2 regions of the Clostridium ljungdahlii DSM 13528 genome follow, and region 2 is predicted to be linked to the other one. Evidence: riboswitches for the same ligand, from Rfam matches in the RefSeq annotation. Region 2 holds a riboswitch; the other holds the start of a gene.
What was found. A riboswitch is a leader RNA that binds a small molecule or an ion and turns the genes downstream of it on or off. The one in region 2 is predicted to bind cyclic di-AMP.
Positions count from the first base shown of each region.

Region 1: another riboswitch for cyclic di-AMP. It lies ahead of CLJU_RS19935 (cell wall hydrolase); the one in region 2 lies ahead of CLJU_RS02280 (LysM peptidoglycan-binding domain-containing protein).

Region 1 is NC_014328.1:4,400,410-4,404,777, forward strand. Features, by position in the region: gene CLJU_RS19920 (NAD(P)/FAD-dependent oxidoreductase) at 1-279, opposite strand, end outside; gene CLJU_RS19925 (CdaR family protein) at 269-1,525, opposite strand; gene cdaA (diadenylate cyclase CdaA) at 1,492-2,343, opposite strand; cyclic di-AMP (ydaO/yuaA leader) riboswitch at 2,477-2,604, shown strand; gene CLJU_RS19935 (cell wall hydrolase) at 2,607-3,131, shown strand; gene CLJU_RS19940 (NAD(P)/FAD-dependent oxidoreductase) at 3,176-4,033, opposite strand; gene trxA (thioredoxin) at 4,131-4,368, opposite strand, start outside.
Region 2 is NC_014328.1:495,507-499,874, forward strand. Features, by position in the region: gene CLJU_RS02275 (pyridoxal phosphate-dependent aminotransferase) at 1-964, shown strand, start outside; gene CLJU_RS02280 (LysM peptidoglycan-binding domain-containing protein) at 1,682-2,443, opposite strand; cyclic di-AMP (ydaO/yuaA leader) riboswitch at 2,451-2,586, opposite strand; gene CLJU_RS02285 (DUF116 domain-containing protein) at 3,042-4,205, shown strand; gene CLJU_RS02290 (MDR family MFS transporter) at 4,225-4,368, opposite strand, start outside.

The DNA of each region.
Region 1 (4,368 bases), 730 kb from region 2:
TTTTGTACCTAAAACTAATTTTTCTTCTACTACCTCTTCTTCTATCTTTATATTCCCATCTCTAATTTTTGATACAATTTTTCTTTCTCCATCACAGGTTAATTCAACAGAGTAGTTAAACCTTATATTGTTTTTCCTTCTGGCATCCAGAGATTCTCGAAGTATTTTAAACCTCTTAATATCCTTCTCACTTATTTTAAGCTTTTTTGCAGCTTTATTTTTTAATTCATCTATACTTTCATCTATGTTTATGCTTAAATTATTTATTCTAATTGCCATTTTGTCCCTCCGACGTTTTTTTCTTAATTTCTATGCTAATTTTTTGTGGGTCTTGTGATACTAAAGACACTCCCTGAGGCATAGATACAACTACATTTACCGTATGAGTGCCTTCTGATAAAGAACTTGCATCCACAAAACAACTTATATTATTTCCATTTAGACTATTTATATTATTAGTAGGTCCATTAAATACTGCAGATACACTGTTACTGCCTAAGCTAGCCGTATACCCGGCATTTAAATTTCTAACCTGTATATTAAGATTCATTGTCTTTTGGCCACTTTTATCGGAAGAAGCCGCAGCCTCATTATTTATATTTACCCTCAATTCTACCGTTCCTGCGTTATTAACTAATTTTACCCCTTTAGGTACTACTAACTTAACTTCTATACTACTTGAACTACCAATTTTACTTAAATCAACTGGCTCTGTATCTAAACTACTTATACCCTTTATTACATTTTCATCCCCAGATACATCTACTTTATCTGGATTACTTACTATTGAATTAGGAACTGATCCATTTCCTGTATTTCCTTGAATTTTTACGTTTATAGGTACAGTCTTTACTTTTCCTATTGGTACAGTAACTTTAATAGGAGAGGGACTTATTGTAACATCCTTTACCACATTTCCAAATGAGTCCTGAGCCTGAAGTTTAACAGATGTATTTACATCACTTCCAGCATATTTTACATCACATGTGGCTGCAGCATACTTTACACTATTTACCGCATCTGCTGCTCCGCTTATTTCCACTTTATCTGTATTTAAGACAGGATCTAATGCATAGTATCCTTCTTTTGGTTTACCTACTACTCCTATTCTTACAGGCACACTTTTCTGTTTTAATTCATCAAGTTGTACCTTTATCCACAAATTTTCATTATTTAATATACTTATGTTATCAGGGCTTTTCTTTACTTCTACAGGTATATTATTTTCCCCTTTTTTCATAACATAAGCATTTAAATCTGATTGTAATTTAAAATCTGATGGTTTTACTGAATATACATTGGAAGCATTGCCCTTTATTAAAAGAGATATACTAGCGGATTGATTATCTATTTGTACAAGTTTCGATTGAGCAAGTGCATCTTTATTCACTATAGTAACAGGTACCACAATCTTTCTTTCCCTCATAGGATCTTCTACGTTGAATATGTACAGCCATAGAATAAATGACGCTATTACACAGCATATTTTTACTAGGATTTGGTTCCTTTTATTTTTTCTTTCCACCCAATCACCCTCTCTCTCCATGTACTCTTTTTCTGAAATCTATTTTTCATTATATTTATAAGAACTTTTTTCAACCTATCCTTTGTATAATTCCTTGTAATTTTTCCATTCATGGCAAGAGAAATAGTACCAGTCTCTTCTGAAACCACTATGATAAGTGCATCGGAATTCTCTGATATACCAATTGCAGCCCTATGTCTTGTGCCTAACTTTTTGTTTAAATCGTTATTACTAGTAAGCGGCAAAAAACATCCTGCTGAAACTATTCTATTATTTCTTATTACAGTTGCCCCATCATGCAGTGGAGTATTTACTACAAATATGTTTTCTAGAAGAGCAGATGATACCAAAGCATCTATCTTAGTACCGGTATTTATTATATCTCCGAGTCCAGTAACTTGTTCTATTACAATAAGTGCCCCTGTTTTGCTTTCAGATAAATTGCCTACTGAATTTGTAATTTCTGTTATAACCTTTTCCATAGTCTCTTCGTCTTCTAAAATATGCTTATCATTAAAAGCGGTTCTTCCTAACTGCTCCAGTGCCCGACGAATTTCCGGTTGAAATATAATAACAATAGAAAGGACGCCTATGGTCAAAGTCTTGGTAAGTATCCAATTGAGCATAGTTAAATTAAAAAAGCTGCTTATTGGTATAAGAAATATTATAAGAATAATTCCCTTTAAAAGCTGTTCAGCTCTAGTTTCTTTTATAAGCATGTATCCTTTATAGAGTATATATGATACTACTAGTATATCCATAACGGAGGATATACTTATATTTCTTATTGAATTAGCTGTCATTTGCAATAATTCCACCCATCTCACCACCTGTCAATAAATATATATTTAAATTATACACTATTTGATATTGTTTATATCACGTAATAAATTATTTTATAAAATTTTAATAAAATACATTTTTATCGTATTTTATTTTTTTATATGGGTACAATATCATTAGCCTAAGTTTTACTAAAAACGCGGGGAAACCAGTAACATTGGGGTGAATCGTATTTACGTAGGTTATGCCTTTACCGAACCCGTCAGCTAACCCCGTCGGTAATAAGGAGAGGATTAGATTGAAAAAAATTTTTTGTTTAATACTGTTTTCTTTACTGTTACTTATTCCTTTTTCTAAAGTAACTGCAAAGAATTTAGACAGTACCAGTTCCAATTTATTTAATGGTCAAGAAGAAGTCGTGCAAGTGTTTAATTACTCTGATCAAAAGATATATATAACTCAAAATGATGTTGATTTAATGGCTAAAGTTGTTTATGCTGAAAGCAATTCAGAACCATTTGAAGGGCAGGTAGCAGTAGCTTCCGTAATACTAAACAGATTAAAATACCCTGAGTTTCCAAAGACAGTAGAAGGTGTTATAAAACAGAGGGGTGCTTTTTCCTGTGTCAAAAATGGTACTATAAATGTATCTCCAAATGAAAGCAGTTATAGTGCAGTTTCTCAGGCTCTAAAAGGTATAGATCCTTCAGGTAAATCTATTTTCTTTTATAATCCCCAAATAGCCACATCTCAATGGATGAAAAACATAGATAAAAGAAATATGAGAACTATAGGGCATCATGTATTTTTTGTAGCTAATTAAAAAAATCCCCCTCATCTTTTTTTAAGATGAGGGGGATTTTTTAATTAATTTTTATCAATGTAAAAGACAGCATTTAGTGCTGCTACCTGTCCCTGTCCTGCGGCTTTCATATACTGATAAGGTCTCCCCACACAATCTCCTGCTGCAAAACAACCTTCAATATTAGTCTTCATATCCATATCTACTTTTATATGTCCATTTTCCATAATAAGTCCCGGTACCAATTTATCTGGTGCTATGCTATCTTTTAAAACAAACACTCCATCTGTAACTATTTCCTTACTTTTCAAAATTACCTTTTCTACTTTATTTCCTCCAGATATCTCTACGACCTTATCTCTTACTACTTCTATATTTTCACTTAAATTTAAGCTTTCTTTATACATTGGTATATAGTATGTTTTTTTAGACAGTTCATTTACATAATTGGCTTCTGCTTCAGCTTCTTTATTATACCCTATTATAGTAACAACCTTTCCTCTATAAAGAGGCGCATCACAGGTAGCACAATATCCGACTCCTCTCCCTAGGAATTCTTCTTCCCCCTTTAATGCTTTTGTATATTCAATGCCAGTTGCCAATATAACTGCACTTGCTTCATACATTTTTTCATTTACAGCAACACCAAAATACTGTCCCATAGCATATATAGTATTTATTCTTTCATAAGTTATATTTATCCCCATGTTTGCCACATGCTGCTGAAATCTATCTTTTAACTGTATTCCTGTTATACCAGGAAGCCCTAGGTAATTATCTATTTTAGGTGCTTTTATTAATTTGCCACTGAGCTCGCTGCTTCCAAAAACAATTATATTTTTATTTCTTATTTTTGCATTAATTGCTGCTGACAGTCCCGCAGGGCCACTGCCTACTATAGCAATATCATATCTAGTGTCCATGCTACCACCTCCAATTTTTATTTTCTAATTTCATAGTTAAAATGACAAATCAACTAAATTGTCAATTTGTCATTTTAACAAATAAATATAATTTAAACTATATATGTTTTTTCAAAGCATCTTTTATTGCATCCTTTGGTCTGAATCCAACAAATTTATCTACCATATTTCCGTTTTTAAATACCATTACAGTTGGAATACTTGCAATTTTAAATTGTGCTGCTGTAACAGGATTCTCATCTACATTTAACTTAAAGAATTTTGCCTTTTCCCCCAACTCATCTGAAACTTCTTCTATTATAGGAGAAAGCATTTTACATGGTCCACACCATGAA
Region 2 (4,368 bases):
GGGTTATGAGGATGTAAGGGCTAAAATTGCAGAAAACATAAATAAAAAATACAATTTGAAGCTTACTGAAAATAACTTGGTAATGACTTGTGGTGCAGCAGGAGGACTTAATATAATTTTCAAAACCCTTTTAAATCCAAGAGATGAAGTTATTACATTTTCACCTTTCTTTGGGGAATATGAGAATTATGTAGATAACTTTGGTGGAAAGCTTGTAATAGTACCTTCAGATACAGAAACTTTTGAGCCAGATTTAAATGCATTGGAGCAATCTATAAATGCTAAAACAAAGGCAATAATCATAAATTCACCAAACAATCCTACAGGAATAATTTATTCAGAAAAGCTTATTAAAGATTTATCACAGCTTTTAGACAAGAAACAGGAACAACTTGGTACTAGTATATACTTAATTTCAGATGAACCCTACAGGGAAATAGCATATGATGGAGTAAAGGTTCCATACATATTGAATTATTATAGAAATTCTATTGTAGGCTATTCTTATAGCAAATCCCTTTCGCTCCCGGGTGAGAGAATAGGATATGTAGTTTGCAGTAGTGATATGGATGATTTTAAAGATGTAATGCCTGCCCTTAATGTGGCAAATAGAATTTTAGGTTTTGTAAATGCACCATCTTTATTTCAAAGGGTAATTGCAAAATGTTTGGATTCAAGCGTAGATATGAATATATATAAGAAGAACAGAGACTTACTATACAATCATCTTGTTAAAATAGGATTTTCTTGTGTTAAACCTGAAGGTGCTTTTTATTTATTTCCTAAGTCATTAATTGCTGATGACGTTGAATTTGCAAAGGAAGCAAAGAAATTTAACCTGCTAATAGTTCCAGGTTCATCCTTTAAATGCCCTGGTCACTTTAGACTTTCCTATTGCATTTCTTACGATAAAATAGAAAAATCTTTAGACAGTTTTGATAAGCTTGCAAAGAAATACCTCTAGAATAGAGTATCTAACTAAAAAATCAACTTATACTCTGGATATTTTTTACAAACTTCAGCTCGTTAAATATTTTGATAAGTCTAAGAAAAAAATTCTAAAAAAGCTAAGAACTTTTGAAAACTCGTACCTCAGACAATTCAAAAGTTCTAAGTTTTTATGAATTTTTTTCTAAGACTTATATGCAAAATATTTAAAAGAGCTTCGTTATTGTAAAAATATGCCTACGTATAAGTTGATTTTTAAGTTATAAATCCATATATAGATGGATAACTCTATAATTAAGTTTATCCAAATTGCCAGTTTCATTTAAATGATAAAGTTATAAATTCAACTAAGATTTATAATTAGTAATTTTGAGTAATTATAGTTTAGCTTTAAACTTTACGATCCATAAATCGTTAACTCTAGAACGTAGCCCTTCTAAATTGCTAATTGGGTTTTAAATTCTACCATTTATATTGAGATATCCTAGTTTGAAATTTGAACTTATACCAGAAAATAATGCTGACAAAATTGAAGCACACTTAAAAACTTTTTTTATAAGTCTTAGTGAGGTATTTTAGAAAATCTTAGAAGCTTATATATGTCTGAGGTACGAGTTTATATAAGCTTCTTTAGATTTTCAAAATACCGAACTTTAGACCTATAAAAAGTTTTTAGTATGATGAAATTTGTCAGCATATGAACTGGTATAAGTGGAATTTCAATCTAGAAATTCTAATATGTGAATACCAGTTTCCCAACTCTTAAAGCAATTGGTTTTGACCAGAGCCAAGTATTTGTAGTGGAATCATCAAAATAATAAATAGCACCTTTTGTTGGATCAGAACCATATAATGCTTCTAAAGCAGCCTTTCTAGAACTATCAGAAGCAGGTTTGTTTATCCATCCATTTAATACTGGAGTAAATTGATAATATCCATTGGATACTTGGTATATTACACCTTTTAATGTAGATGGAAACTGAGGACTTTGAACTCTATTTATAACTGAAGCAGCTACAGCTACTTTAGCTGTGTAAGGTTCACTTTCTGCTTCAGCAGTTACAAGTCTTCCAAGCAAATCTACTTCGCTGTCAGTACAGGAAATTATATATTTTGAAGAGGTTGTCCCATTAAAAACATAACCTGCAGGAATATTTAGCACTTGTCCAGGGTAGATATAACTGCTTACATTACTATTGGCAGCAATTAAAGTGTCAACAGATATGCCAAATTTTTTTGCTATCAAGTAAAGTGTGTCAGAGGCTTGTACAGTATAGGTCTTTGAATTAACATATAGAGCTTGACCTGGATATATGCTATTTCCACTTAAGCCATTATCATTAATAATTGTAGTTGCAGTTGTTTTAAATAATACTCCTATTTTAAATAGAGAGTCACCAGGTTTTACAGTGTAACTAGCTGCATGTACTTGAGTAAAAGATAATGTGCATAGAAATGCGGCAAATAACATTGTCCTGATTTTTTTAAAATTCATAAATATAGATCCCCCTTAATTTTGCCTGCGAGGTTAGTTGACGGGTTCGGGATTGGGATACCCCTACTTTTTAGTAAAAAGATTCACCCCAAAAAATAATTATCCCCCGCATCTCATTCCTGAGATTTAGGCTTGTCTATGTTTGCTATTCTAACAGTATTTCCAGAGTATATCCATATTAAATAGATGGGACTATTGACATAAAAAAACTTAAACATAAATTTAATACTTCTATAGAAGAAATTGCTGCAATAGTAATTTTTCACTGCCAATTGTCAACTGCTTTGAAACCTAACTCAACTTTCACAGTTAAAAAACTTGGGAAGCAATTTTTTTAAAGAACAAAGTTTAAAGTTCAAATATCAAATAAGGGTAAATTTCTTCCTAATGTCAGAAAATATTAAGATTGTAGATTTCCTGAGGTACGAAGGAAACCATCTTTATCTGTTCTTTGTTATTTGGACTTTGTTATCTTCAAAAGCTTTGATCTACAAAATTTTGATAATAAGTTAAAAATTCATAACATGACTTCTCGTTATTAAAAGTGATAATATAGTTGTATAAGTAAAATTCAAATGTGATTAAATAGGAGAATATTATGGAAAATTGTATAACCTATTTTCTTAGAGATGAATCTAAAAATTCAAACGAATACTACAGGTGTATATCCAATTTTTCAAATGAAGTTATCGAAAAAATTGAAATCGAAGCAAATAATATAATAGAAAATTTTATAAATTTTATTAAGAATAATAGCATAGAAGAACTTAGAAGTAGGGAAGAGTATGAACTTGAATTCTTAATCATTGGAGTTTTGTGGAAAACCTATATAGCAAAAGCTTTAAATGCAGATAGACTGTCCTTGAATCTTTTAAAACTTCTATTTAATTTGAGGACAAAATCGAAATTTTTAAGAAAAAGTGTGGACAATTTAAGGGGAAGGCTTGCTTGTAAATATCTTTTAAAGAAAGAAGTGGAGCCTTCTTCTGTATCTTATGATGAAAGTGACTTTGAAAAATTACTACTTTGGTTAACTGCTTCAGGGGAATTCAAATATGAATGTAAGAGAATGAACACATGGCTGCTATTTTTAAAAAATAGCAGTGAAGAATATATTATAAAAGTAAGCAAGTGTGCCTTTAAAATATCACTGTGGTTTGAAAAAAGATCTATGGAGGTACTTGGAGTATATACTCCAAATGTACAAAAATTTTTAAACACCAACTATAGGTTATACGGAATAAGAGAGGATAATGTTTTCTGTGGTAGAAAGGAAGTTGAGTACCATCTAAATATGGTGGGAGCAGAGATATTAAGTAAGGCATTTAGAAAGTTATTTGTTAAAACAAAGGAAAGAAAAGTACTCCTTCCTGCTTGCATTTGCTTGAAACCGGAGGGGGTATGCAAGAGAAAAAGGGTCAAAGATGGTTTCTTGTGTAGAAATTGTTCTAAAAGCTGCAGGGTAAATGAGCTTACGAAGCTTGGCAAATCCCATAACTTTCAGGTATTAATTGTTCCCCACGAAACTGATGCCTTTTCAAATGCAAAAAATATTAGATATGGAGATGTGGGCGTTGTAGGAGTAGCTTGTGTACTCAATCTAATAGAAGGTGGGCTGAAGGCTAGAAGCCTAAACCTTGTCCCACAATGTGTTATCCTTGATTATTGCGGATGCAAAAATCATTGGGATAACAATGGAATACAGACAGATATCAACTGCAAAAAGTTGTTTGAAATTTTGCAAGTTGATGAAAACATGTGATGTTCCTTATATAAAGCTATTAGGCTTTGATACTTTTAGATTTTTTATTAATAGCATTATTTGCTATAAATAAAGATAAAATTAGGGCAATAACAAGAACGAAAGTTTCAATTGTAAAAGCGTGCTTTACTCCGAATACTAAACTTAAAGCTTGACTCTTTGC